DNA from 2 places in the Undibacterium sp. GW821-FHT11B02 genome. Region 2 is predicted to be linked to the other one. Evidence: riboswitches for the same ligand, from Rfam matches in the RefSeq annotation. Region 2 holds a riboswitch; the other holds the start of a gene.
The links. A riboswitch is a leader RNA that binds a small molecule or an ion and turns the genes downstream of it on or off. The one in region 2 is predicted to bind cobalamin.

Region 1: another riboswitch for cobalamin. It lies ahead of AC1RVX_RS12640 (CoA-acylating methylmalonate-semialdehyde dehydrogenase); the one in region 2 lies ahead of AC1RVX_RS06370 (TonB-dependent receptor domain-containing protein).

What each region holds. Positions count from the first base shown of each region.
Region 1 covers NZ_JBXASD010000005.1:315,386-330,321, reverse strand. Annotated here, with positions in the region: gene metE (5-methyltetrahydropteroyltriglutamate--homocysteine S-methyltransferase) at 1-1,689, shown strand, start outside; gene AC1RVX_RS12675 (paraquat-inducible protein A) at 2,027-2,620, shown strand; gene AC1RVX_RS12670 (paraquat-inducible protein A) at 2,613-3,269, shown strand; gene AC1RVX_RS12665 (PqiB family protein) at 3,262-4,962, shown strand; gene AC1RVX_RS12660 (PqiC family protein) at 4,959-5,582, shown strand; gene fumC (class II fumarate hydratase) at 5,739-7,145, opposite strand; gene AC1RVX_RS12650 (hypothetical protein) at 7,129-7,260, opposite strand; cobalamin riboswitch at 7,396-7,734, shown strand; gene AC1RVX_RS12645 (hypothetical protein) at 7,836-7,970, opposite strand; gene AC1RVX_RS12640 (CoA-acylating methylmalonate-semialdehyde dehydrogenase) at 8,018-9,529, shown strand; gene AC1RVX_RS12635 (acyl-CoA dehydrogenase family protein) at 9,542-10,702, shown strand; gene AC1RVX_RS12630 (enoyl-CoA hydratase) at 10,699-11,499, shown strand; gene AC1RVX_RS12625 (enoyl-CoA hydratase/isomerase family protein) at 11,496-12,680, shown strand; gene mmsB (3-hydroxyisobutyrate dehydrogenase) at 12,869-13,768, shown strand; gene AC1RVX_RS12615 (hypothetical protein) at 13,819-14,877, opposite strand; gene AC1RVX_RS12610 (glycosyltransferase family protein) at 14,843-14,936, opposite strand, start outside.
Region 2 covers NZ_JBXASD010000003.1:30,691-45,626, forward strand. Annotated here, with positions in the region: gene AC1RVX_RS06325 (ABC transporter substrate-binding protein) at 1-487, opposite strand, end outside; gene AC1RVX_RS06330 (cobalamin-binding protein) at 484-1,362, opposite strand; gene cobD (threonine-phosphate decarboxylase CobD) at 1,448-2,491, opposite strand; gene cbiB (adenosylcobinamide-phosphate synthase CbiB) at 2,484-3,437, opposite strand; gene cobU (bifunctional adenosylcobinamide kinase/adenosylcobinamide-phosphate guanylyltransferase) at 3,431-4,009, opposite strand; gene AC1RVX_RS06350 (cobyrinic acid a,c-diamide synthase CobB) at 4,006-5,319, opposite strand; gene cobO (cob(I)yrinic acid a,c-diamide adenosyltransferase) at 5,313-5,966, opposite strand; gene AC1RVX_RS06360 (ABC transporter ATP-binding protein) at 5,974-6,747, opposite strand; gene AC1RVX_RS06365 (FecCD family ABC transporter permease) at 6,747-7,802, opposite strand; gene AC1RVX_RS06370 (TonB-dependent receptor domain-containing protein) at 7,931-9,787, opposite strand; cobalamin riboswitch at 9,939-10,192, opposite strand; gene AC1RVX_RS06375 (PilZ domain-containing protein) at 10,309-10,653, opposite strand; gene AC1RVX_RS06380 (histidine phosphatase family protein) at 10,709-11,257, opposite strand; gene AC1RVX_RS06385 (adenosylcobinamide-GDP ribazoletransferase) at 11,260-12,027, opposite strand; gene cobT (nicotinate-nucleotide--dimethylbenzimidazole phosphoribosyltransferase) at 12,053-13,087, opposite strand; gene AC1RVX_RS06395 (diacylglycerol kinase) at 13,099-13,497, opposite strand; gene AC1RVX_RS06400 (IclR family transcriptional regulator) at 13,728-14,507, shown strand; gene AC1RVX_RS06405 (cache domain-containing protein) at 14,592-14,936, opposite strand, start outside.

The sequences.
Region 1 (14,936 bases), on a different contig from region 2:
GAACCCATATTGACACTCGATCTGGATGCACCATGGTTGGATGCCTTTGTCTTTGCTTACCATGCACTGGTCCGGCAATCCCCGCAAATCCTGCTGGCTACTTATTTTGAAACTGTGCAAGACCGTGCTGCTTTGCTGCGATCATTACCTGTAGCGGGTGTTCATCTGGACCTGGTACGTGCGCCACAACAACTAAGTAATCTACTGGACAATTGGCCACAAGGTCGTGTGCTGTCAGCTGGTGTGATAGACGGGCGCAATATCTGGCGTGCCGATCTGTCTGCGCTGGCACAGAGCTTACAGGCAGCGAAGGAAAAACTGGGCGAACAGTTGTGGCTGGCCCCCAGTTGCTCATTGCTGCATGTACCGGTTGACCTGACAGCAGAAACCGCGCTGGATGAAGAAACCCGCAGCTGGCTGGCCTTTGCCACCCAAAAGCTGCATGAAGTATCTGCCCTCAAGCAGGCGCTGAATGGCCATGCAGCCGATGTCGCACAGGATTTTTTGCTGGCAGATCAGGCAGTGGCAAGCCGCCGACAATCCGTACGCATTCATAATCCCATCGTACAAAAACGCCTGGAAAATGTCATCGCCAAGGATGCAGAACGTCATAGTCAGTTTGCAGAACGCATACTTTCACAGCAGCAGCGTTTTGAGCTTCCCCAATTTCCGACTACCAGCATAGGCTCTTTCCCGCAAACCAAAACCATACGGCAAGCGCGTGCAGCTTACAAACGTGGTGAGCTGGCGCATCTCGATTATCTGGAAGCCATGCGCGCAGAAATACGCCATGTCGTTGAGCAGCAGGAAAAACTCGATATCGACGTGCTGGTCCATGGTGAGCCGGAACGCAACGACATGGTGGAATATTTTGGCGAACAATTGTGGGGCTATGGCTTCACGTTGAACGGCTGGGTACAAAGCTATGGCTCACGCTGCGTCAAACCTCCCTTCATCTACGGCGACGTGTACCGTCCCGAAGCCATGACCGTCACCTGGAGTGCATATGCGCAAAGCCTGACCAAAAAACCGATGAAGGGCATGCTGACCGGCCCTGTCACCATGTTGCAATGGTCTTTCGTGCGTGATGACCAACCGCGTGAAACCACTGCCTTGCAAATCGCACTTGCACTGCGTGATGAAGTTGCTGACCTGGAAAAAGCTGGCATAGGCATGATACAGATCGATGAACCTGCCTTCCGCGAAGGACTGCCTTTGAAACAGCAAGACTGGGCTGCCTACCTGGATTGGGCCGTGCGCGCATTCAAGCTGAGTTCTGCCGTTGTCAGGGATGACACACAAATTCATACCCATATGTGCTATTCGGAATTCAATGACATCCTGCCGTGGATTGCCGCAATGGATGCCGACGTCATCACCATAGAAACTTCACGCTCGGACATGGAATTGCTGGATGGTTTCGGTGAATTTGCCTACCCAAATGATATCGGCCCCGGCGTGTATGACATTCATTCGCCCCGTGTGCCGAAAGTCAGCGAAATGCAAAGGCTGTTGCAAAAAGCCCGTAGCGTCATTCCCGATGCCCGTCTTTGGGTCAACCCGGATTGCGGCCTGAAAACCCGCGACTGGCCAGAAACCATTGCCGCGCTGGAAAATATGGTGCAAGCAACCAAACTGCTACGCGCCACTGTGGCAGCAGATGATGAAGAACATCAGGATTGCTGCTGATCGCTTTTTCCAATGATTTGAATTGAAGCAGAAGGCACATATTCACTTTACAGTGAATATGTGCCTTCCGTTTTGTGCTGCGCAAGCATGAAGTTCATTCTCTCAACTCCCCCTCATACTTGTTCATCACAATTCATCACAGTTCATCAATCGAACCCGGCTTTCTTCGTTTGCAACAATTAAAGTCCCGGTGAAAATAAATGGGATATCCAATTCTCTATGATTAATGGAAAAATTTGGATAAACTGGGCATTTCTGCGTCATTTCCACCTGAAAGTGATTTCCCATTAGCACAGCCAACAAATTTATTGTCTGTCATGAGTGCGACCTGATCTGCATGGATGCGCCGCTCGCAAGAGGTGAAGCAGCTTGCTGCCCTCGTTGCCGTGCCACGCTATACAGAAACGGCAGCGCCAGCCTGGATATGGCGTTGGCGCTGGCTGTTACCTCGGTAATCTTGTTGCTGTTGCTCAACAGCTTCCCCCTGCTGGCACTCAAGGTCCAGCAGGTAACGCGCGACACAACCTTGCTGCATGCCGCCCTGTCCATGTGGGATGACGGCATGCATCTGCTCTCCTTATTGGTAATCATTACTACCATGTTGGCACCAGCCTTGCAGATATCGCTTGCCATTTACCTCTTGTGCATACTCCGGTTTGGTGACGCCAGCCAGGCGTTGGGCGCACCCTTGCGTGCCCTGCAAAGCCTGCGCCCCTGGAGCATGGTCGAAATCTTCATGCTGGGCCTGCTGGTGTCTCTGGTCAAGCTGCAACACATGGCAGATATCGTCATCGGCCCTGCCCTGTGGTCTTGCGCCAGCCTGATTTTCATCACAGCGGCGCTGACATCGGTACTGACCCCGCGTAATGTATGGTTGTGGGCGCGTGCGGTCAGGCGCATCAGAGCAAGTGCCGGGGTGAAACATGTCTGAACATGAATACCACCACATCCCCGCTGCTGGCCTGGCGGGCCAGACAGGTGCAGCCGCCGGGCTCATCAGTTGCGATATTTGCGAAACCCTGTGCTGCACCCATGATGAAGCGGCCACTCACTGCCCCAGTTGCGGTGCCTCCCTGCATTTGCGTCATAAAGACAGCCTGACCAAATCGCTGGCCTATCTGGTGGCTGCGACGATACTGTACATACCTGCCAACCTCTTGCCCGTCATGCACACCAACACCATCTTTGGTGCACAAGATGACACCATCATGAGTGGGGTACTGGTGTTAATGAACACAGGTTCGTGGCCGCTGGCGCTACTGGTTTTTTTTGCCAGCATCGTCGTGCCCTTGCTAAAACTGTTTTCCATCAGTCTGCTGCTAGTCACCTGCTGGAAAAAATCCGCCTGGAACCCTTTGCAGCGTACCCAGTTGTTCCGCATGATAGAAGCTGTCGGGCGCTGGTCCATGCTCGACGTGTACGTCGTGACGGTACTGGTGGCGCTGGTGCAGTTTCAGTCGCTGGCGGCGATACACCCCGGCGGTGGCGCACTGGCTTTTGGTGCGGTGGTGGTGTTGACGATGTTGTCGGCACAAAGCTTTGATTCACGTTTAATCTGGGTAACAAAGACGCATGAGTGATCCAATTTCAGAAAATCCCGGCACGCCTTCTGCGGACAAAGCCAACAATACCGCAGAGACTGTCGCTGCTGTCGACGCCATGGTGCCGGTCATCAAGGTCAGACCACGGCGGCGCATGCCTTCGTTTGTCTGGGCAGTACCTGTCATTGCTGCACTCATCGGTATCTGGCTGGTGGTGCAAAGCCTGACCAGCCAGGGGCCAGTCATCACCATCACCTTTAAATCGGCAGAAGGAATGGAAGCAGGTAAAACCAAGCTGCGTTATAAGGATGTGGATGTGGGCCATGTCAAAGCCATTGCCCTCTCGCCCGACCGCAAGCGCGTGCTGGTTACCGCGCAACTGATCAAGAGTGCATCTGACATCCTGGCCACCGATACCCGTTTCTTCATTGTCAAGCCACGTATCTCAGGCGGCTCGGTCTCTGGCCTTTCCACCCTGCTGTCGGGCAACTATATTGGCGTTGATGTCGGCACTGCCACAGACACTACCGATGAATTCACCGGACTGGAAGAACCACCTCTGGTCAATCGCGATTCCCCAGGTCGTGAATTTGTCCTGCATGGTGCGCAGACGGGCTCGGTCAATTATGGCTCGCCCATTTTCTTTCGCCACATCAATGCCGGCCATGTCACCAAGTTCCAGTTGGACCGTGACGGCAAGGGCGTTACCATCCACGTCTTCATCGATGCACCGTATGACCAGTATGTGACTGCCGACACCCGCTTCTGGCATGCCAGCGGCGTCGACATGCAACTTGACGCCAACGGTCTGCGCGTCACCACAGAATCGCTGACATCCTTGATCGAAGGTGGCCTGGCCTTCCAGGAACATGACGACGCCCTGCCAGGCGGCAAACCGGCCCATGAAGGCAGTACCTTTTCCCTGTTTGAAGACCGCGAACATGCCATGCGCGCGCCAGACACCAAGGTGCGTAACTTTCTCATGTACTTCCCTGAAAGCCTGCGCGGCCTTTCTAAAGGTGCACCTGTCGATCTGCGCGGCATCGTCATCGGCGAAGTCAAATCCCTGGGCGTGGAATTTGCAGAAAATGGCCGCCTGCCACGCTTCCCGGTCGAAGTCAGTCTCTACCCGGACCGCCTCAAATCCCGTGTCCGCTCAGGTGCCCGCCTGCCAGACGACGACACCGAGGCCAAAGAAAAATCACTGCTTGAACACCTGATCTCACGTGGCCTCCGCGGCCAGCTGCGTAGCGGCAACCTGCTGACTGGGCAATTGTATATCGCCCTCGACTTCTTTCCCGATGCCCCACAGGAAAAAATGGACTGGCGTACCGACTACCCTGTACTGCCCACCGTCGGCGGTGGTCTGGCCGAAATCCAGGAAACCGTTGGCCGCATCGCCAAGAAGATAGATAAACTGCCTTTCGATAAGATATCTGCCGAACTGGTGCAAGCCCTGAGCAAACTCAATACCACCCTCGCCAGCACAGAAAAACTGGTACGCCGGCTTGATGGCGAAGTCGCTCCTGAACTGACATCCACTCTCAAGGAGGCGCGTAACACCCTCAACAGCGCCAACGCCCTGCTGGCGGAAGATGCGCCTTTGCAGCAAGACATGCGCGAATCCTTGAAACAAGTCGCCAGGTCTGCCCGCGCCGTCGCCAACCTGGCCGACATGCTGGAACGCCACCCCGATGCCCTGGTGTTTGGCAAACAAAAGGTAAAACCATGATGCGAAGCATACACATTCTCACGCTGTTGCTGTCCAGCCTGCTGGTCGCCTGCACCACGCCGCCAACAGAACACCTCTACCGCCTGGATTATCCAACGGCAGGCACAAGTATGGCCGAGCCGCAGTATGAACTCGTCATCGCTACTGTCAAATTGCCAGAAGCAGCCAATCGGCCACAACTGGTTATCCAAAAGTCTGCTACTGAATCCCTTGTCACTGACGAACAACGCTGGATAGCCCCACTCGACGAACAACTGACCCTGTCCCTCATAGCCCACCTGCGCGCCAGCCAGCCAGACGCCTGGCTGTCATCTGACACTGGCATCAGCGCCGGCGTAGTCGCAAGCCCTTCGGGCAAGCTGCCACGCTACCTCGTCAAAGTACAAATAGACCAATTGCTCATCAATAGCGGCAGGCAACTCACCCTGGAAGCAAGCTGGGTCGTGCTCGACAGCGGCCGAAAATTGCTCAGACGTGAACACAATATCTTCACTGTTGGCCTGAATAGCACGGCGTATGAAGCCGTAGCACCCGCGATGTCCGGCGCGGCACAGCAATTGGCTGAGCAAGTGGGAATGACTGTGCAAAGTGTACGCAAGACCTCGGCTACTGGACAGTAACGGTTGAAGCAAAGGTGCAACCTGCTTGCCCTGTGATCAGGGCAAGACAGGCTTGATACCTATGCACAGCGATAGTTATTCTATCGTCAGCATTTACTACGTAGCCATGATCGTCACGCAGGCCCTAGATAGCTTTCATTTCTGCCTGCAAAGTGTTCACACCATGTCTTCCGGCCTGACCCAGGCATCAAATTCTTCCGCCGTGACATGACCCAACTTCAGCGCTGCTTCGCGCAAGGTGGTCTGGTGATGATGCGCATATTTGGCAATCGCTGCCGATTTGTCATAGCCTATATGCGGGTTGAGCGCTGTCACCAGCATCAGCGAATTATTCAACAGTTCAGTGATGCGCTGACGATTCGCCTGCATGCCCTGCACGCAATGCTGATCCAGGCTGGACATGGCATCGGCCAGCAGGCGTGTGCTCTGCAAGAAATTGTGGACGATGAGCGGCTTGAATACATTCAATTCAAAATTGCCTGAGGCGCCACCTATGCTCAGGGCCACGTCATTACCCATGACCTGACAACACACCATGGTCACTGCTTCGCACTGGGTAGGATTGACCTTGCCTGGCATGATAGAACTGCCTGGTTCATTTTCTGGTATTTGCAATTCCCCCAGCCCAGAACGCGGACCGGAAGCCAGCCAGCGTATGTCATTGGCGATTTTCATCAAGGCCACCGCCAGGGTCTTCAATGCACCATGCGAACTGACCATGGCATCGTGGGCCGCCAGCGCGGCAAAACGATTGGGTGCAGCAACAAAGCCTATGCCGGTATCCTGTGCCAGACTGGCGGCAACGCGCTGACCAAATTCTGCATGGGTATTGAGACCAGTACCAACCGCAGTCCCGCCGATTGCCAGCTCCTGCAAAGCTGGCAAACTGAGGCTGATGGCCTGTTCTGCATGTGCCAGCTGTGCCACCCAGCCAGAAACTTCCTGCCCCAGGGTCAGTGGCGTTGCATCCTGCAAATGCGTACGGCCAATCTTGACGATGTCGGCAAATTCAACTGCCTTGGCAGCCAGCGAAGTACGTAATTGCTGCAGCGCCGGCAGCAGTGACTGCGTCACTGTCAAACATGCAGCTACATACATGGCAGTAGGGAAGACATCATTCGATGACTGCCCCATATTCACCTGATCATTCGGATGCACCAGGCGACTCATACCACGGGTGCCGCCCAATAATTCGGAAGCGCGATTGGCCAGCACTTCATTCATGTTCATATTGCTTTGCGTGCCGGAGCCGGTCTGCCATACCGACAGCGGGAAAGCATGCGGATGCGCGCCAGCCAACACCTCGTCGGCAGCACTGACGGTGGCGTCAGCGAACCGGGCATCCATCAAGCCAAGATCACGGTTCACGATGGCGCAACTGCGTTTCACACGTGCCAGTGCAAGCACCAGAGCATCCGGCATTTTTTCTGTGGAGATGGCAAAGTGATGCAGTGAACGTTGAGTCTGTGCACCCCATAGTGCATTTGCCGGAACAGCGATTTCACCAAAGGTGTCGCGCTCCATCCTGTTGTCGGTATTGTCAGTGCTAGGTTTGCTGGTCATTGCTGTTTTCCTGGTTGATGGCAGCTGGCATCTTTAAATGGGCAGAAATGCGCAGCATGCACTGAGCTGGATAGACTGTATTTGCCGCCCGCAGGCAAGCACCAATGGCTTTCATGATACTCAATCTGGACCAGGCTTGCTTTTTACCGGTTGGCAACTTTATGCAAATTGCCGGGATGCAGGCGTCGCTGAATTTTTTTCATGTATATCCGCATATTTACGTTTACGTAAACGTCAAGTCTTATGCTATCCTAAAAATAACAGGTGCACAGTCCAATTTCTTGGGCTGTGTTAAACGGGAAAGTGGTCGTCCTGATCGCTGTCATTATCTAATGGCAGTTGGTATCAAGACCTAAAAACGTGTTTACGATCTGTAGCGAGCGTCAGCGGGGAGAAGAGCAGCGCATGAAGCCCGCATCGATACAAATTGCGCTCGCGCTTAAGATCGTAAGCAGGTTTCAAGCCCCTGCTGCCTCCGCAACGGTAGGCAAGTGCGGTTACATCAACCACGCCACTGGTCATGCATGACTGGGAAGGCGATGTAACAAGACTTGCAAGCCCGGATACCGGCCTGTTGATCGCTGAGAAAAACACTGCGGAAGGCTGTGTTTGGGATATGGCATGGCGCGCCTGATGGCGGGTGGGTGCTTGTCTTCAACATTACTTCTTACTGTTTTTCCCAAGGTCTGGTCACGTACGGAAGGTGCGTGGCGGGTGTGTGCCCACACGGTGCATATCCATGGTCAGGATCGTTGCTGCGGCAGGTTTCTGCTTGCGGTGGTCATCCTGTTTTTCAGGCATCAGTGCGGTGGTTGTTGCGGGCATAGCCCGCCGTCTGTCCGCACATCATCAGGAAGGTTCAGGAAAGCATCATGGCTACTCTTACCCAGGTCCCCAACGTCAAACTGCTCATCAACGGCGAATTGATAGAATCCAAATCCACGCAATGGCGCAATGTGATCAACCCGGCCACGCAACAGGTGCTGGCCCATGTACCATTTGCCACGCCAGAAGAAATGCAGGCTGCAGTCGATGCCGCCAAGGCTGCTTTCAAGACCTGGCGCAAGACAGCGATAGGCACACGCGCCCGCATCTTTCTCAAGTACCAGCAACTGATACGTGAAAACATGGCTGAGCTGGCCGCATTGCTGACAGCCGAACAGGGCAAAACCCTGGCCGATGCCGAGGGCGATATTTTCCGTGGTCTGGAAGTGGTTGAGCATGCCGCCAATATCGGCAACCTGCAAATGGGCGAGATCGCCAACAACGTTGCCAGCGGTGTCGATACCTACACCCTGAACCAGCCGCTCGGCGTGTGCGCCGGCATCACCCCTTTTAACTTCCCGGCCATGATACCGTTGTGGATGTTCCCTATGGCGATCGCCTGCGGCAATACCTTCATCCTGAAACCGTCTGAGCAAGACCCCATGGTCACCATGCGTCTGGCTGAGTTGGCGATGCAAGCCGGTGTGCCACCTGGCGTGCTGAATGTGGTGCATGGTGGTGAAGACATCGTCAATGCGATTTGCGATCACCCGGATATCGAGGCGGTGTCCTTCGTAGGCTCTACCCGCGTAGGCACGCATGTGTACCAGCGTGCCACCCTGGCTGGCAAACGTGCGCAATGCATGATGGGTGCCAAGAACCACGCCATCGTCCTGCCAGATGCGAATAAAGAACAAACCCTGAACAATCTCGCTGGTGCTGCCTTTGGCGCAGCTGGCCAGCGTTGCATGGCGCTCTCTGTGGTCATCCTGGTTGGTGAAGCCAACCAGTGGGTGCCAGACTTGCTGGACCGTGCACGCAGCCTCAAGATCAATGCGGGTGCAGAAGCCAATACCGACATAGGCCCGGTCATTTCCTGCACCGCCAAAGATAGGGTAGAAAGCCTGATCGCGCAGGGTATTGCGGAAGGTGCCAATCTGGTGCTGGATGGCCGTGCTCCACAAGTGCCAGGCTATGAGCATGGCAACTTCGTCGGCCCTACGGTCTTCACCGGCGTCAAACCCGGCATGCGCATCTATGAAGAAGAAATCTTTGGCCCGGTACTGTGCATCATGCAGGCAGATACTTTGGCTGACGCCATCGCCATCACCAATGTCAACCCTAACGGCAATGGCACGGCGCTGTTCACCCAGTCTGGTGCTGCCGCCCGCACGTTTGAAGAAGATATCGATGTAGGCCAGATAGGCATCAACGTGCCTATTCCTGTACCTGTGCCGCTGTTTTCATTTACCGGTTCACGTGCATCCAAACTCGGTGACCTGGGGCCATATGGCAAGCAAGTCATACAGTTCTATACCCAGACCAAGACCGTCACGGCACGCTGGTTCGATGACAGCGTCAGCGCCGGCAAGGTGAATACGACCATCTCACTCAAGTAATCGGAGGCCAACATGGACTTCGAATTGAACGAAGACCAGCGCGCCTACCAGCAATCTGCCCGCAGCTTCGCAGCCCATGAAATGACGGCGCAAGCCGCGCATTGGGATACCACATCCCACTTCCCGCTGGACGTCATCGCCCATGCCGGGGAGCTGGGATTTTGCGGGCTGTACGTGCCGGAAGAGCTGGGCGGGCTGGGTCTGACGCGGCTGGATGCAGCCATCATTTTTGAAGAGCTGGCCCGCGCCTGCCCTTCGACCACGGCTTATATCACGATACACAACATGGCAAGCTGGATGATCGCCCACTGGGGCACGCCAGAAGTACAGCAGGCATGGGTACCCAAACTGGCTGCAGGCAAGAAACTGGCCTCGTACTGCCTGACCGAAGCTGGCTCGGGCTCTGACGCCGCATCGCTGCGCACCAGTGCCCGCCTGAATGGCGACAGCTACATTCTCGATGGCAGCAAAGCCTTTATTTCGGGCGCTGGTGCCACCAATATGCTGGTCGTCATGGCACGCACGGGTGGTGAGGGTGCAGGCGGTATCTCTGCCTTTGCGGTTCCAGCAGATTTGCCAGGCATCACCTATGGCAAGAAGGAAGACAAGATGGGCTGGAACAGCCAGCCCACCCGCACCGTGAATTTTGACCAGGTACGCATACCGCGCAGCTACTTGCTCGGTGAAGAAGGCGAAGGTTTTCGCATCGCCATGCGAGGTCTCGATGGCGGTCGCATCAACATCGCCACCTGTTCCATCGGTGCGGCGCAATCGGCACTCAATAGCGCACAAACGTATATGAATGAGCGCATGCAGTTCCAGAAAAAACTGTCTGATTTCCAGGTGCTGCAATTCAAGCTGGCCGATATGCAAACCGAGCTTGTCGCTGCCCGCCAGATGGTGCGCCTCGCCGCCTGCAAGCTCGACAGCAAGGCCGATAATGCCGCTGTGTACTGCGCCATGGCCAAGCGACTGGCGACCGACACCGGCTTTGCCGTCTGCAATGAAGCCCTGCAAATCCATGGCGGCTACGGCTACATACGCGAATACCCGCTGGAGCGTTTCCTGCGCGATGTCAGGGTACACCAGATACTCGAAGGCACGAATGAAATCATGCGCGTCATCGTCGCCCGCCACATGCTAAACCAACCCGCAAGCGAGGAATTTCTATGAGCCACAACAAAAATTATAGTAACTACACCAATCTGCAATGCGAAATCGTCGGTCACACTGCCCTGGTGACCCTGGCCAACCCGCCCGCCAATACCTGGACGGCAGCGGGTTTGCAGGCATTGACACAACTCGTCAATGACCTCAATGCTGATGCAGATATCTATAGCCTCGTCATCACAGGTTCAGGCCAGAAATTCTTTTCAGCAGGTGCAGACTTGAAGCTGTTTGCCGATGGCGACAAGGCCGTGGCACTCGATATGGCACGCCGCTTTGGCGAAGCATTTGAAACCCTGAGCCGCTTCCGTGGTGTATCCATCGCTGCCATCAATGGCTATGCCATGGGTGGTGGACTGGAATGCGCACTGGCCTGCGATTTGCGCATCGCCGAAACCCAGGCACAGATGGCCCTGCCAGAAGCCGCCGTCGGCTTGCTGCCTTGCGCCGGCGGCACGCAAAACCTGGCCTGGCTGGTCGGTGAAGGCTGGGCCAAGCGCCTGATCTTGTGTGGCGAACGTGTCGATGCTGCCACTGCCCTGCGCATAGGTCTGGTAGAAGAAGTGGTCGCCACCGGTGGCGCACTGGAGCATGCACTCGCGCTGGCCAAACAGGTAGGTAAGCAAAGCCCAAGCAGCGTCAAAGCATGCAAGCAACTGATACAGGGTGCACGCCAGCAACCCATGAACACCGTGCTGCCACAAGAACGCGAAGCCTTCCTGGCCTTGTTTGATACCGCTGATCAAAAAGAAGGCGTCACTGCCTTTTTGGAAAAACGTCCGCCAGTGTGGAGGAATGCATGAGCGAAGCCGCCTCCGTCCTGTTCCACACCCTGCCTGCCGCCAATGGCATGCAACTAGGCGTGGCCACCCTGAATTCAGAAAAAACCCTGAACGCCCTGTCCAAGGAAATTGTGCAATTACTGGGCAAGCAATTACAAGTCTGGGATGAAGACAACAGCATCGCCATGGTGGTCCTGCAAGCCGCTGGCGAGAAAGCTTTTTGCGCAGGTGGTGACTTGCAAAACCTGTACGCCAGCATGCGCGAGCATCATGCATCCGATAAAAAAGACGACCTGCTCGGCAATGCCTATGCGCTGGAATTTTTTGAGCAGGAATACCGCCTCGATTACCAGATACATACCTATCGCAAACCCATATTATGCTGGGGCCACGGCATCGTCATGGGTGGCGGCATAGGCTTGATGGCAGGTGCCAGCCACCGCGTTGTCACAGAAAAATCCCGCCTCGCCATGCCAGAGATAGCCATAGGCCTGTTCCCCGATGTAGGCGGCACCTGGTTTTTGAACCGCATGCCGGGCAAGCTGGGTTTGTTTTTGGCATTGACTGGTGCCAGTATCAATGCCAATGATGCGCTGTTTGTGAAACTGGCTGACGTGGCCTTACCACATGCCAGCAAGGCAGATGTGCTGGCGGCTTTGCAGTCTGCTGCGTGGAGCAGTCAAGCCCACCAGAACCATCAGCGTCTGAGCCAGGTCTTGCATGATTTTTCGGCACAGTCCAGCAATACCGCAGGCCCTTTGCGCGCCAATTTTGACCTCATCAATCGCCTGTGCGGCGCAGCAGATTTGCCTGCCATCGTCGCGCGAATATTAGCGGTAGATACAACACAGCAGGAAGAACGTCCCTGGCTACAAAAAGCAGTCAGCAGCCTGCAAAAAGGCAGCCCGACATCTGCCTGGCTGGCGTATACCTTGCAGGAACATGGCAAGCAATTATCGCTGGCAGAAATCTTCCGTATGGAATTAGTCGCGGCACTCGCCTGCGCACAAGGCCATGATTTTGCGGAAGGGATACGGGCCTTGATTGTAGATAAGGATCAGAAACCGCAGTGGTTGCCGGGTAGTTTGGGTGAATTGCAGCCGCAGGATGGTGAGCGTTATTTTGCGCATCCTTGGGCCGCAGAGCAGCATCCATTGCGGGATTTGGGTGCAGTTGAAAATATTCAAAAAAGAGCTGCGTAAGTATCAAGGCGTGGTGCGTAGGTTGGGCTACGGTTTACCAGCCCAACACTGGGCCTTTAATTAACATATACATTATTGAAACGCCCAGTGTTGGGTTGATAAACCGTAGCCTAGCGAGGCCCGGCCCAACCTACGATTGACCCAACCTACAAGCCAAACAAAGAACACGTAAAACCAGGAGATAAACCATGTCAAACCAATCCAAAATCGCCATCATCGGCCTCGGCAATATGGGCGCGCCCATGGCTCTTAACCTGCTCAAGGCAGGCTACCCACTCACCGTCTTCGACCTCTCTCCCACCGCTCTCAAAACACTGGCAGATGCAGGTGCCCTGGCTGCCAGCAACGCCAGGCAAGCGATAGAAGGCGCAGACATCGTCATCAGCATGCTGCCCGCCAGTCGTCACGTGGAAAGCCTGTATCTCGGTGAGGATGGCATACTTGCCCACATCGCCGATAACGCGCTCATCATAGACTGCAGCACGATTGCCCCACAATCTGCCAAAAAGGTCGCACAAGCCGCAGCCACACGCGGCCTGGCAATGGTAGATGCCCCGGTCTCAGGTGGTACGGCAGGCGCAGCAGCAGGCACGCTGACCTTCATCGTCGGCGGCAGCGCGGCTGACCTCGAACGCGCCCGCCCTGTCCTGAACGCCATGGGCAAGAACATCTTCCACGCCGGGGAACACGGTGCCGGGCAAACCGCAAAAATCTGCAACAACATGCTGCTGGGCATACTGATGGCAGGCACGGCAGAAGCGCTGGCTCTCGGCGTGGCGAATGGACTTGACCCCAAAGTCTTGTCCGACATCATGAGCAAAAGTTCGGGCCGTAACTGGGCACTGGAACTATATAACCCCTACCCTGGCGTCATGGAAAATGCACCCGCGTCACGTGGCTATACGGGTGGCTTTGGTGTTGATCTGATGCTGAAAGATCTGGGATTGGCGACCGAGGCGGCATTGGGTACAAATGCCAGCATCCCGCTAGGCGAAGCTGTGCGCAACCTGTATGGCATTCATAGCAAAGCCGGAGCAGGTGGCAAAGACTTTTCCAGCATTCTCGAACTATTGAAAAACAATGCTTAACCAGATGAGAACTTGTTCTGTCCGCAGTACACCCTCACTCCGTACGCCCGTCATGAATAGGCACCCAAACTATCATCGGTCCTTAGATCATCATTCAACATGACTGTTGTATTGCAATCGTACAAATCGGTTTGCGTGCCAGAGGAATTTTGCGTGTTGTCTGTGTACCCGGTCGTGCTATCTGTATTGACCAGATTGGCGGCATCGTTGCGGGCATCAGGAAAACTGGCGGGCTCATACTGGTCAACCGGGCTTGTTGCGACTCCGGCAGTGCCTGTGTTAAACACGTATGAATCCGCCAGCATAGCACCAGCCAGCGCATCTGCCTGTCGCTGTCTGGCGACATTACCCTGCAGATTGCTTTGCATCATCGAATGAGAAGGGAAATCATGCGCAAGGCTATACCAGGCGTAATTGTCATGATAAGTCGAATGCGAATAATATTTCCTGCGCTGGCGCCATTGGGTTTCAAGGTCTTTGCGCTTGATGGATGCCATGGTACTGCCACTGGCTGGCATGGCCACAGCGCGCTTGAATATCTGCTCGATATAGCTGGTTATTTCGGCAGGTAATACGCCATTGGTATTCTGTGTTTTTTTCAGCACGCTGATGATGTCTACTGTTTCCTGGCGTTTTCTTTGCAAAGCATTAATTTGCTCAGCAATGGCAGCCAGGTCCCGGTCCAGGTCTTCCACCTTATCCAGTTCTACACGGGTATCAAAATAAAATGCCAGTCTGGTTTGCAAAGTGGCCAGTGCCTTTGCTGTGCCGGGTCTCGGCAATATACCTAACCAGGGGCGATACTCTTCGAAGGCAATCAATACCACCGCATCGACAAAGCCAGGGCAAATTGATTGCAGTTGACGCAAGGTACTGGCGTAAAAACCTGGCAGCAAACCCTCTACCGTGCGCTTGATGACATGCTGCCTTTGCGCCTGTTTGCTTTCATGTTCTTGGTACAGATCCTCTATCTGTTGCTGCATCGCCAGCATGGCATTATCCAGCGCCATGTAGACGACATCCATATAGGCCATGTCCCGGTGATAAGTTTTAAAGTCCGCATCGCTGATCGGATTAACATTGGGTTTCAGCATGACTTGCTTTCTCATGAATGTCGCCATCTTCACGGCGTGATTGGAAATAATTGACGAAGTACTGGCGCAGGCCT
Region 2 (14,936 bases):
CAGATACCCAGCCTATGCCTGACATCAGGGGTTCATTCCATTCTTCAAAATAAACCTTGGGCCGGCGTGTCCAATTTGCAGCCTGCTGTTTGACAACATCTATCTGGGCTTGCAGTTCAGCAATCAAGATGCTGCCCTGCTCTTGCTTGCCAACCAGATTCGCCAGTACCTTGATCATGTGCAAAATACCTGCAACATCGCGTTGATTGAAGGCATGTACTTCTATCCCGGCGCTGATCAGTTCACGCGATATCTCGGACTGCATATTCGAATAGGCAACCACCAGGTCTGGCTTAACAGCCAGAATGCGGTCTATCTGTGCCGATGAGAACCCGCTAACCTTGGGCTTTTCATCACGGGCACGGGCTGGTCTGGTGGTGTAACCAGAGATACCGGCGACACAGTCTTCTGCCCCGAGGGCATACAAGACTTCCACCGCTTCGGTGGACAGGCAGGCAATGCGTTGATACATACTGGATGAATTCATTTTTTTCCTTGTGGCGGTGCCACGGTTTTATCGCGTTTTTGCCTGGCTGACTCCAGTGCCTGACAAATCAGTTTCGCGCCTTCAATAATGCGCGGGCCGGACCGGTTAACCAGGTCGCCTTCTATGGACACCAGATTATTGTTTTTTGTTGCAAGCAAGGTCGGAAAAGTTTTCCATTGTTCAACGCCGCTCACGGCCTGGGTTTTGCTGTCACCGGTGATGATGACTTCAGGGTTTTCCTGCAAGACGGATTCGGTACCGACGATGGGTGCAGTAGTGGGTAATTTGCCAAAAATATTTTCACCGCCGCAAGTACGAATTGCATCACTGACGATGTGGCTGTCATTCAATGTGTAAAGCGGCTTGCCCCATACCTGATAGAAAGTCTTCACCTTGCTTTTATTCTGGTACTGATTACTTAGCTGTTGCACCTGCTGCCTGAATTCTGCCGCCGCTGCCTGAGCCTGTTTTTCTGTGCCGAACAGGCTGCCGAATTTGATCAGGGTTTCCGGCACGTTGTCCAGTTTATGCGGCTCGCTAAAAAAATAAGGAATACCTGAACTGTGCAATGTCTCCAACTGCCGCTCATACGCACCATGCATCCACACGATGAGCAAATCCGGCTTCATCGCCAGTATGCGTTCAAGATCGAGCTGACGATTGTCACCCAGGCGAGGAATATTTTTTGCCTGCGCCGGGTAATCACTATATTTGACAGTGCCGACAATACGATCACCCGCTCCCGCCGCATAAATCAATTCCGTCACATGTGGCGACAGGCTGATAATCCGCTGAGCAGGCTTCGCCAGCGTCACCTGATTGCCCATGTCATCCGTCACAGTAATAGCCGCCTGCGCATGAACCGAGGCCATCATAATGACTACAAAACTCAAAAGCCTGAACATATCACTCCAATACGCGACGATAAAAACGAAGTCCCTCTTTACACTTCCTCTGTGCTTACTCTGTGTCTCCACGTCTCTGTGGTGAGTGGTTTTGAATTTTCAACCATTCATCCAAAGCGACCTCCAACCGCAACCACCCCGCTTCACTCCCCGGCAAACCAAAGCGCAGACCATGTGGCCTGTGTGGCCCTTGCGCAAACCAGCGCAGCCATATGCCACGTTCCGCCATGAATTGCCACAACTGCTCTGATTTACCATCCAGCTCATAATGACTGCACCACTGGAACAAATCCGTACCCGACGTACGCATGCCATGCGCTTTCAAAAGCTGCCGCAGGCGTTCGCCCTCCTGTTGCAAGAGCCGCGCTGTCTGCGCCTGCCAGGTATGATCATTCAAAGCAGCAATAGCGATTTGCTGAGCCGGGCCACTCACGCTCCAGGGGCCAAGATAATTCGCCAATTGCTGCAGCAGATTTCTCTCAGCCGCGACAAAGCCCAGGCGTATACCTGCCAAGCCAAAGAACTTACCGACTGAACGCAGGACTATCAAACCAGGTTGCTCTGTTTGTGCCGCCACACTGATGTCGGGCACGGTATCAACAAAGGCTTCATCCACCACCAGCCAGCCGCCACGTTCTGCCAGTTGCGCAGCCCAAAGTAACAATTGGGCGGGTGGAATGAATTCACCAGTAGGGTTATTCGGATTACACAGTACCAGCACGTCTGCCTGTTCGACAACAGCATCCAGTGCAGCATAAGCACATTCTGTGACCACATGCCCGGCTTGTCGCCATTGATACGCATGTTCGGCATAACTGGGGGCTGACACGACAACGCGTGCAGCCGGACGCAAACGTGGCAGCGCCTGTATCACGGCCTGCGAGCCAGCCACCGCCAGCATGCGTGGAGCGGCATAATAAGATTGCGCCGCCCGCACCAGTGCATCAGAATATTCAGGCAAGCGATGCCAGGCATTCGCTGCCAATAACGGTGCAGGATAAAAATGCGGATTAATGCCAGTGGACAGGTCCAGCCAGTCTTCCAGCGGGCGACCAAAATGCCGCACGGCATCGCGTAAATTGCCGCCATGTTCAAGCATGGATGACTCCGCCTAAAAATAGTGCTGCCATCAAGGCAATTTCACACCATAGTGCAGCACCACCTTTGACCAGCTGCAAGGCCCGCAAAATATCTGCTGCTTTAGCTGCATCACCTTCACCTAGCGGTGGCCTGATTTCTGCCACGCCATCATAGCTGGCGCTGCCACCCAGTGCCAACCCAAGCGCACCAGCACCGGCAGCCATCACTGGCCCCGAATTCGGGCTGGGCCAGCCAGGTGCCTGACGCTGCCAGCATTGCCATGCCAGACGGGTCTTGCCCAACACGGCATAGGTACATGCTGTCAAACGCGCTGGTATCCAGTTCATGACATCATCAATGCGTGCAGCAACGCAGCCAAAGCGCAGGAAGCGTGCAGAGCGATATCCCCACATGGCATCCAGGGTATTCACCAGCCGATACAACACTGCGCCTGCACCACCCAGCAAGATGAACCAGAACAAGGTGGCAAAGACGGCGTCGCAGCCATTTTCCAGTACGGACTCAACACTGGCTTTAGCCAGGTAAGCTTCATCTGCATCTGCAGTATCACGACTGACGATATAGGAAGTGCACTTCCTTGCTTCAACCAAATCACCAGCCTGCAAGGCAGTGGCGATGGCTTTGTTATGTTCATGCAGGCTGCGCAAACCCAGGCAAAAATACAGCAAACCAATATGTAGTGCCGGGGCCAGCCACAAGCTGAAGCGCTGGGCAAGTACCAGTACCAACAGACTGAATGCGACTAACGGCAAGACTGCCAGACACCAGGCCAAAGCCCCAGTCCAGCGGGTAGCTGTGGGTTTGTTCAACTGCCGCTCTATGACGTTTGCGAGATTGCCAAAACCCACCAGCGGATGAAACTTCTTCACCTCGCCCAGGCCCACATCCAGCAAGATGCCCAGCAGCAGGCATAGCACCATGACCAGGCCATCTTGCATCAGCATGGCTGACCTTTAAAATACATTGGCAAACCGGCAGCAACCCAGACCACATTATCTGCAATGGCTGCCACCGCCTGGTTCAAGCGCCCTGCCTCATCCACAAACCAGCGCGAAACGGCTCCCATGGGGACGATGCCCATGCCGACTTCATTCGATACCAGGATGATCTGCCCCGGTGCCTGCCCCAATGCGTCCAGCAAGGCCTGGCGCTGCAGGGCAAATTGCGGCGGTGATGTGATGTTGCCTATATCGGGAAAATCTGTCGCTTCAGAAAACAAGAGGTTCGACAGCCAGACCGTCAGGCAATCAACGAGAATGATATTGTCTGCGCGACTATGCGTCATGATGGTCGCACCCAGTTCCAGGCTTTGTTCCAGCGTACTCCAACGTGCAGGGCGACGTGCACGGTGATGGGCGATACGCTGCTGCATTTCAGCATCGCCTGCTTTGGCGGTTGCCAGGTACAGCACCTCTTGCTGATCATTGCTGAGTCTGGTCGCCAGTTGTTCAGCAAAGGCACTCTTGCCCGAACGCGCACCACCAAAGATCAGGCTGGTACGATGCACGGGTTTCATGCCGTATCTCTCAAAAATAGCGAAGCTGTTGCCGCCGGGTTGGAAGCGAAGTAGGCGTGAAAATACGAAGCACGCACATTGCCAGCCAGGTAAATAGCTTCCCCCTGCTGCTGGGTAGAATGCTTGATGGTATGGCTATTGGCCGTCAACGTGGTTTCAAAACGCGAGTAATGAAAAGTATGCCCGCGTAATTCTCCTTGCGCAGTAGCCCAGGCTTGTGCACCCAGCGCTGCCAGCCTTTGTTGCATGATGACTTTGCCCGGCAATAAGCCTGCCATGGGCCAGCTTTGGCCCTGCTGATCTACCAGACCTTCGGTAATCACCATCATGCCACCGCACTCAGCCAATATCGGCATGCCTTGCGCATGGGCAGCATGCAATGATGCCAGCCAATTATTGGCTTGCGTCAGCGTCTTTGCATGCAGCTCAGGGTAACCACCAGGCAAATACAGGGCATCAGCTTGTGCAGGTATCGCCTCATCGGCCAAAGGCGAAAAGAAAACCAGATTGGCATCGAGCCCAATCAGGCATTCAAGGTTGGCCGGATAGATAAATGCAAATGCTGCATCGCGCGCAATGGCAATGGTCTTGCCCGCCAGGTTGGCGGTGGGTTGTGATACATGCTGCGCCACGTGCTCATTCAATTCAAAACTGGTGTCTGGCAAGGCATCCCAGGCTTGCATATCCAGTTCCAGGCTGTTTGCCATGGCGTCGAGTATGGCTTCGATCCGACCTACTTCTTGCGGTAAGACCAGGCCCAGATGACGTTCGGGCAAAGCTTCTTCCTGACGGCGCAGGCTGCCCAGCAAGGGAATATCGCGCATGGCTGCGGCAACCATTTGGGCATGACCTTCAGAGGCGATGCGGTTGGCGATGACGCCAGCCAGGTGCACCGGTCCAAAATCACGCAAGCCCATGGCCAGTGCACCGACAGTCTGCGCCATCGCAGAGGCGTCCAGCACCGCCACGACAGGCACACCGAATGCACGCGCCAGATCAGCCGACGATGGGTTGCCGTCATACAGGCCCATCACACCTTCGATGAGTATAACGTCTGCATCCAACGCTGCACGTGCCAGCATACGTTCGGAATCAGCCTTACCTACCATCCACAAATCCAGCGAATGCACGGCTGAACCACAAGCACGTTCCAGCATCATGGGGTCAATAAAGTCTGGCCCGGTTTTAAATACCCGCACCCTTTTGCCCATGTTCACCAGCTTGCGTGCCAGCGCTGCTGTGGTGGTAGTCTTGCCCTGACCTGAGGCGATGGCCGATATCAGGACAATCTTGGCGCTGGGCCTTACCATTCCACACCTGCCTGCGCTACGATACCTTCCTTGAAGGCATGCTTGATGACCTGCATTTCCGTGACCGTATCGGCAATCGCAATTATCTCTGGCAAGGCACCGCGTCCAGTGACGGCAACGTGCTGCATTTCTGGCCTGCCATCCAGGTCATCTATCACCATTTGCAAATCCAGGTAATGGCATTTGAGGGCGATGTTGAGTTCATCCAGCACCACCAGACCTATCGTTGGATCAGTCAGAAAACGTTTTGCCTGCTCCCACGCTGCTGCAGCTTTTTCCATGTCGCGTTCGCGGTTCTGGGTGACCCAGGTATAGCCTTCCCCCATGGCGTGGAATTCCACTTCATCCGGAAAACGGCGCAAGAAGATTTCTTCACCCGTCGACATCGCTCCCTTGATGAACTGTACGACACCAACCTTCATGCCGTGCCCCATGGCGCGCATGACCATGCCAAAGGCGCTGGAACTTTTACCCTTGCCATTGCCGGTATGCACCAGCAAGACACCCGTCTTGCGTTGAGCCTGCTCTATCTTTTCGTCCATCAGCGCTTTTTTGCGCTGCATGCGGCGTTCATGACGGGTGTTGATATTGTCCGTCGCGGTGTCTGGCTTGGGCGATGTTTCAATGTTCAATGTATCACTGCTCATAAGTTTCTCAGTTTTGCGGGATAAATAAGGTTTGTTCACCATGGGTGAAGCGTTCGATTGGGTGCCCCAGACAGATGCTGAGTTGGGATGCATTGAATATTTGATCTGCAGGCCCGGCTTGCCAGCTACCATCCCCCATCAGCAACAGTGCGTGGGTAGCAATGCGGTAGGCCATGTTAAGGTCATGACTGACCATGATGACAGCCTTGTTTTGCTGTGCATCTGCTTTGCTGCACAAGCGGGCAAACAATTGCATGACGCTGACCTGGTGTCCGAGGTCAAGTGCATTCGCAGGTTCATCCAATAACATCCATTTCGCATCCTGAGCCAGCAAGGCGGCGATGGCGACGCGTTGTCTTTCACCACCAGACAGGCTGCGCACGTCACGCTCTGCCAGGTCGGCGACATCCATCTCGCGCAGGGCTGACATGGCAAGATCCATGTCGTCGCTATTTTCCCAGTAATGCGCATCCTGGTAAGGATGACGGGCACTGAGTACAGTATCCAGCGCAGAATAACCAAAGGCATCCACCCTGCCCTGCGGCAGGAAAGAACGCTCACGCGCCAGTCCGGTCAATGACCAGTCTTGCAGCAGCTTGTCGCGCAGGCTGACCTGACCGCTTTCTATGGGGCGTAAGCCAGCCAGGGTACGTAGCAAGGTGCTTTTACCGGCACCATTGCGACCGATGATGCACCAGCATTCACCCGGCTGTATGTGCCAGTTCAGTTCACGCACCAATACGCGCTTGCCTACGGATAAATTCAGGGCGCGGATGTCCATCAGCGCCTCCGCAGTTGATGCAGTTGCAGTAAAAATACGGGGACACCTACCAGCGCGGTAATAACACCGACCGGCAATTGCTGAGGTGCTACCACGGTGCGGGCGACGGTATCTGCCAATACCAGGAAGCAACCACCAGCCAAAGTAGCGGCAGGCACCAGCAAGCGATGATCAGGGCCCCAGGCAAAGCGGCAAATGTGGGGCATGATAAGGCCGACAAAACCTATGCTACCGGCATTGCTGACCGCGCTGGCCGTCAATAAGGCAGAAAATAAAAACAGTAGCTGACGCAGACGGCCAATGTTGACACCCAGGGTACTGGCATTGTCGGCATGCATGGCAGCAACATTGATGGAGCGCGCATTGCCCATGGCAAACAACAAGATAGCACCGAGTATCAACCAGGGTAAATAACGTGCCTGGGTATTCGACAAATCACCTATCATCCAGAACACCATGCCACGCAAGCGGCTGTCTGGCGCAATTGACAGCATGAGAGTGATGATGGCACCACAACCAGCAGCGACGATGACACCGGTCAACAATAAAATCGGTGCACTGCCATCGGTGCTACCGGCCCCACGCAGATCACGGTATGCCAAAGCAAACAGCAATAGTGCAACAGCAATCGCGCCGGCAAAGGCAGCTACATCCACCAGCCAGAAAGCACCGAAAAACAGTATGGTTGCCAGTGCACCGACAGATGCCCCACCAGATATGCCCAACACGTAGGGATCAGCCAAAGGATTGCGCAATAACGCCTGTAACATCACACCAGCCAGCGCCAGCGTGGCACCGGTAACAAAGCCGGTCAGGGCACGTCCCAGGCGCAGTTCCAGCAAGCTCCCAGGTAAAGTCGCAGGCTTACCATGCAGCAGTTCAAGCAGCGCTTGCCACAACTCAGTAAAACTCAGGGATACCGAGCCGCATACACACGCGAATAGCACACTGCCTATGGCTGCCAACAATAAAATTGGCAGGACCAGCCCGGCACGTTGCGCTACCACCGCTTTACGCGACTGACTGCGCTGTCGTGCAGAAAAAAAAGACATCATTATCGGCCTGGTCCATAGATAAAACAGGTTGCGATGTACAGCACCGTGCAAAACATCCCGGCCTGCACATCAGTCAATCAGCTTGAAATATGATGAGGTGTTTGCAGCTCATCATTTCTCTCGCAAGCTTATTTGAAGCCGTAGTTCACACCTACAAATACATTTGAACCTGCTGTTGCATAATTTTTTGCCAGTTCATAGTCCTTGTTCAGAGCATTATTCCAGCGTGCAATTACGGTCGTATTTTTTGCCACGTCGTAAGTCGCATACAGGTTCAACAACTGATAGGAACCCAATATTTTCTTATTGGCGACATCATCATAACGGTCACCAGAGAAAATAGTTTCCACGCCGACTTTGGCATTCTGCAAGGCATATTCCGCAGCCACTGTGCCATGCTGTTTTGCCCGGCGCGCCAGACGCAGGCCCGTCGTATCATCTTTAGGGTCCTGGATGTCAATGGAACCGCGCAATGTCAAATCGGCGAAACGGGTGGTACCGCCCACAGTCAGGCCGGACAGGGTCGCCTTGTTGACATTGTAAGCACAACCATATGGATGGGTGGAGTTTTCTATGGGACAGACATTGGTGCTGACCAGCAAATCAGTTGCCTTGTTTTGGTAATACACAGCACTTAACTGGGTATCACCCTGTTCGAAATACAAGCCGATTTCTGCATTTTTTGCTTTTTCTGGCTTGTTGCTGGCAACGCCATAACCTGGGTAATACAGTTCATTGAAAGTCGGTGCACGGAAGCTGGTACCGTAGCTGGCATTGACACGTAGTGCATCAGTGAAACGGTAACCATACGCCACGCTTCCGGTTGTATTGGAACCATATTGCGAGCTACGATCATTGCGTATGCTGGCGCTGGCCAGATGCGCATCCCGCTTGAGTACATAAGATGCCGCATACGAATCCGTGGTACGTTTGCCGTTGAGTGCAGTTGTGGTCGTGTCAACATTTTCATCACGCGTTTCTGCGATCAGTTGCAACACATCCTTGCCGATGCGGATATTGTTCAAGAAAGTCAGGCTGTCCTGGCGGGTATCAATCTGGCTCTTGCCATAAGATGCATCGGTATAACCCTTGTCTGCCGCTTTGGCATATTGCAGGGAAGCAGACCAGTAATCAGTGAACTGGCCACGGCCAAAGACGGCGATGGTTTCCAGTGTCTGGACATTGCGATCGTCCTGGGTTGGACCTGCATCAAACTGCGCATTGTTGCGACTATGCAAAACGCTGGCACCCAGTTCATAGCCTTTGCTGATTTCCCATATCAGGCGACCATTGAAGCTATCCATCTTGTAGCCATCTTTATCCGGGTTATAGGTGAAAGCACCTGCACCCGGCTTGCTGGCAGAAAAACCTTCACTCTCTTCGTGTCCGGCATTCATGCTGAGACTGAGATTGCTGGCAACAGAACCAGTAAAGCCCGCCTGCAATTTGCGTGTGCCATAGCTGCCCACACCAGCAGATACGGTAGGCGTGATGACGCCTGTACCCTTTTTAGTGAATATCTGTATCACGCCACCCATGGCATCTGCGCCATACAAGCTGGATAAGGGACCATATACAACTTCAATATGATCAACCTGTGACAAAGGGATACTGGACCAGGTTGCTCCGCCAGTCGTGGATGAACCAATACGCACGCCATCAATCAATACCACGTTCTGTGCGTTATTGCCGCCACGGATAAAAACTGAAGATGTCGTGCCAGGCCCACCGTTACGCGTAATTTCTATGCCGCGCTGTTGCTGTAACAGATCAACGATGGAAGATGCGCCAGATTTGGCAATGTCTTCCGCAGTGATGACAACATTGTCAGCCAGCACATCCTTGGCAGCTTGCTCTTGACGGCCAGCGGTAATGACCACACTGGAAGCAACGCCAACGGCGGCAGTTTGTGCAAAGACGGAAGAAGACGGAAATGCAGCGGCCAAGGCCAGGCTGAGGGCGAGCGGTTTGAATACAGATGTCATGATTTTCAGAAAAATAAAACATGCCGCCGACGTCCCCGCAGGCTGCAATGGAAAAAGCAATAGGGACAATCGGTATCGTCAGCGCCTGTGGCCTGATAAAGAAGCGGATGCAGTTTTCTGCATCTGATTTTCACGAAATTTCCCCGTCCGTATTACTTCACTTATTCTGGCCGGTATCCGGGCTGACAAATATCACCATCTGACCTTCCCATGCACATAGCACAGTGGTATTGGAAAATGGCTGGCTACAAATCTGAACTTCAAGAAACAACAATTCAGTTTTTGCAGCGACTTGTACACCGTTGCGGGGGCAGCACACGCATGCCTGACTTATCCAAGCTTCGTGTTTCCCGTTTAACCGCAGATATGAGCATATCCGCGAGCACCAAAACCCCGCCATTCTATAGACAGATGGGGGTAGCTGCAAGCTCAGGTGGCGTAAAAACTGAGGCAGATCAGTTTATTGACTTATTGAAAATAAAGCGGATTTACAGCAGATTTGCTTTATCAAAAGCCCAATGTCAGGTCAGATGTGCTGTTTTAGAGATCCAGGCAACCACAAGTTGCGCGTGCAATTCAGACATATCCGATAGCAACATGCCAACATTGTAACTATCACCACTAAGAATAGCGTGCCTGACTGTGCCTTTGCAACTGACCTTGTAAATCTCGGCCTCTTGAACAATACCTGGGATTTCTATCATCATCGGATAACTGCGCTGGGGAATCAGGTTTTCGGGCGACTGCAAGAGCACACCCTCTGCCGATATATTAACCACTTTTGCGAGAATTAATCTGCCATCCGGCAATTTGACGCCAGAGCGCCAGGCGACGGTGACACGGGGAGATTTTCTGAGTTCTATCATGCGATGGCCGTGCGCTGACGGCTTTACTGTCATTCTTGCGTAAATACTATCTGCATTATTTATGAAATACCAGTATTTCCTTGATCTCACCAAAAGCCAGGCTAAGATTTTGCTTACAAACAAGTTGCGCCAATTCATCTGCACTGATGCCATCCTGCCAAGCGATCAACATACGCATGATGCCTGCATGCGCAACCACCAGCGCTTCTGGCAACTGCATTTGACGCAGATCGTCCAGCCAGCTGACGACCCGTTGCGCCACATCAAGAGCCGACTCGCCACCGCCTGGACGATATGTCGTCGGTGCAAATGCCCACGCATCAATATCAGTCCTTGGAATGGCATCCCAGGCACATAGTTCCCATGCACCAAAATGCATTTCCATCAAACGCGGGTCAAGCTGTGGCCGGTCGTGCAGCGTATGTGCCAGCAAGGCACAACGCTGTAATGGACTGGAAAATACGGGGATACCGACAGGTAATTTCTGGCGCATGAATGCCGCCAGCCTCTCATAATCGTTGACCAGGACAGGCACATCGGCCTGCCCATAACACAGACCATCAGCAATCTGTGGCTTGGTATGGCGCAGCAAATGCAGACGCATGCTCAATGCACCTGAAAAGCCAGCAAACCCAGATAGATGGCGACTTCTGCCACCTGTTGCGTGGCACCCAGGCAATCGCCGGTAAAACCACTGATACGGCACTGAAACATGTGCGCCATGCGCCAGGTCGACAAAAATATCAAAGCAAGTACGGCGAGCAATGAATTGATCTGAAATGGAAAGCAATACAGCAGTGCGGCAACTGGCAGCAATACCGTCAGGCAGGCAATCAGAAATTCACCAAAACGCATTTCCTGGGCCAAGGGCTTGGCCTTGCCTTCATGACGTGCATACTTCATCAGCCATATCAGGCTGCATGAGGCCAGGCGCGACAAGGGGTGGGCCAACAGCAAGGCTGGTACCACCATCAATGCGGGCAAGCTGATCAGCAAGGTCAGCTTCAGCGCCAGCATCAACAGAATGCCGATAGCACCGTAAGCACCGACGCGGGAATCCTTCATGATTTCCAACACGCGTTCTGGTGTCATACCGCCGCCAAAGCCGTCACAGACATCGGCAAAACCATCTTCATGGAAAGCACCAGTCAACAAGATACCGGCAATGGTGGACAACAGCACTGCTACCGCATGCGGCCATAACTCAGCCGCACCAGCATACACGCCAGCGCACACCGCACCAACCACCCAGCCCGTTGCCGGAAAATAGCGTGAAGACTGGCGCAGCCAGTCCGCTTCAAAGCCTACCCATGCAGGAATGGGAATGCGGGTAAAAAACTGCAGAGCTATAAAGAATAAGCGTAGTTGATGCAAGCCAGCTCCTGCAATAAAGATTTGTTTAGTCGCTGCTTTTTTCGCTCACCTGGGCTGACGCAAAAGTCGCCATCTGGTTCAGGAAATTGACCGCAGCCTGCAACATCGGGTACACCAGTGCCGCCCCTGTACCCTCGCCCAGGCGCAAATCCAGTTGCAGCACAGGTTTGACCTTTAATGCCTGTAGCATGCGCGCATGACCGCTTTCATCTGACTGGTGCGAAAACACGCAATAATCGAGTATGGCAGGCTGCATCCTGGCCGCTACCAGCAAGGCACTGGAAACGATAAAGCCATCGATCAGCAAAACCATGTGACGCTCTGCCGCCGCCAGCATGGCACCGACCATGGTGGCAATTTCAAAACCGCCAAACGTGGCCAGCACGTCTGCCGGCTGATTCACATCAGCATGCAATGCCACTGCCGCTTCAATCACAACCTGCTTATGATGTATGCCTTCGGTCGACAAGCCTGTACCTGCTCCTACACAATCGACTACCGGGATGCCGGTCAACTTGTGCATAAGGGCAGCCGCTGCCGTAGTGTTACCTATACCCATTTCGCCAAAACCCAGCACATTGCCAGACAAACTGGCCACCAGTTCAGCGCCATTTTGCATGGCTGCCCGACACTGTGCCTCTGTCATTGCAGGCTCTTTGGCAAAATTGCGTGTGCCCGCTGCCACCTTCATGCTCAACAGCTTTTCACGCGGACCAAAATCATGGTTTACACCGGCATCCACTACATGCAAGGCGATACCATTTTGCCGCGCAAAGACATTAATTGCAGCACCATTCGCCAGAAAATTTTCCACCATCTGCCAGGTTACATCCTGCGGAAAAGCAGAAATACCTTCAGCCACCACACCATGATCACCGGCAAATACAATGATGGCCGGATCACGCAATTGTGGTTGGCTGGTTTGCTGTATCAGCCCTATCTGTGCTGCCAGTAGCTCCAGACGGCCCAGACTTCCAAGAGGTTTAGTCTTGTTATTGATGGCCGCAGCCAGTTCAGTTTCCAGCGCCGGATTAGCAGTTGCAATAATATTTGTGTTCATCACGTAGACAATCAATAGTAAAAACGGTCCATCAAAATGACTGCCCAGGTTGCAACCGCAATCAGGAAAGTCAACAATACGGCAGCACTACCAAAATCTTTGGCATTTTTGGATAGGGTATGACGCTCCAGCGAGACGCGATCCACCACCGCTTCTATCGCCGAATTAATCAGCTCCACCACCAGTATCAACATCAGTACCGCGATCATCATCAGTTTTTCAAAAGCAGACACTGGCAAGAACAGGGCGATGACAACACCGATGATGACCAGTACCAGTTCCTGACGGAAAGCATGCTCGTTTTTCCAAGCAGAACGAAATCCATCTATGGAATAAAAGAAAGCCGAAAATATCCGGCGCAGACCACTCTTGCTTTTGAATTCACTGACAGCTGGTTCTTTTTCAGACATTTCTATTCCTTAAACCTTATTCCCGGCACAGCAGACGAATACTGTCCCGCCCGAGCTTCGCTCAGGTGCCGAATTTTACAGGACTATGTGTAATGGAGAAGAGGATTTGCTTGATACAAATTAAATTATTGCAAGCAAATCTGTTTGGACGTTGGCATTTTGCCGATGAAGCAGTGACGTCAATTTCACATTGTGGTATAACGTGTATATTGCAGCGCACCAACCATAATATGAAAAACGACTCCACAAATGCAGAAAAAACCTCTATTCAGGTCATAGAGCGCATGGTATCCCTGCTGGATGCCCTGTCGCGCTATCAGGATCCGGTTAGTCTGAAGGAGTTGGCCATAGTAACAGGCTTGCATCCTTCGACTGCGCATCGCATCCTCAATGACATGGTCATTACCCGCTTTGTTGACCGTGCCGACACGGGTTCCTACCGCCTGGGCATGCGGTTGCTGGAATTGGGCAATATCGTCAAAAGCCGCCTGAACGTGCGCGAAGCGGCGCTGGAATTCATGCGCGCCCTGCACCGTCAAACTAACCAGACAATCAACCTGTCTGTTCGCCAGGGCGATGAAATTGTATATATAGACCGGGCATTTTCCGAACGTTCGGGCATGCAGGTGGTACGCGCCATCGGTGGCCGCGCCCCACTGCACCTGACATCTACCGGCAAGCTATTTTTGTCACTGGACGAACCCAAGGCTATCCGCGCCTACGCCACCCGCACCGGGCTGGCAGGCCACAATAAAAATTCGATTACCGATCTTGCCAAACTTGAAAAAGAACTGGCAGCAGTACGTGAAACCGGCTACGCCAGAGACAATGAAGAACTGGAACTCGGTGTGCGCTGCATGGCAGCCGGTATTCATGACGATAGTGGCAAGATGATCGCAGGGCTGTCCATTTCCGCCCCTGCCGATCGCCTGCAGGAAGAATGGCTGAGCAACCTGACCGATACCGCCAAGCAGATTTCGTTGACCCTGGGGTATACCGGTCCGGCGTAGAACTAAAGGCAAACCAAACTGCAAGAGCAGGCATAAAAAAACCGGTACATGCCATCTGTGCCGGTTTTTTTACGTCATTTTCAATTATTTATAAGCACCGCAACCGACAAAATAATCATCCACTTTTTCAAAATAACTGGACTTGGTTTCCAGGGCTTTGGTGACCGGGTTAGGCCATTGGTAATCTATCCAGCCATCGTTTTTGGTTTTGAGAGCCGTGATCATGTCCCTGATAATGGGCTTGCCTTCTACCTTCAGGTCCAGCAAATTCTTGCCTATCATTTTAGGATTATTACCATGTGACAAATTGATACCATTCATATCATAGACAAACAGGTATAAGTCACGGTCATGAAAATCTTTGTTGGATGCATCGTTAAAATCAGCAAAAGCCTTGTCACGCCCGTTTTTCTTGATGTAGGCAATACC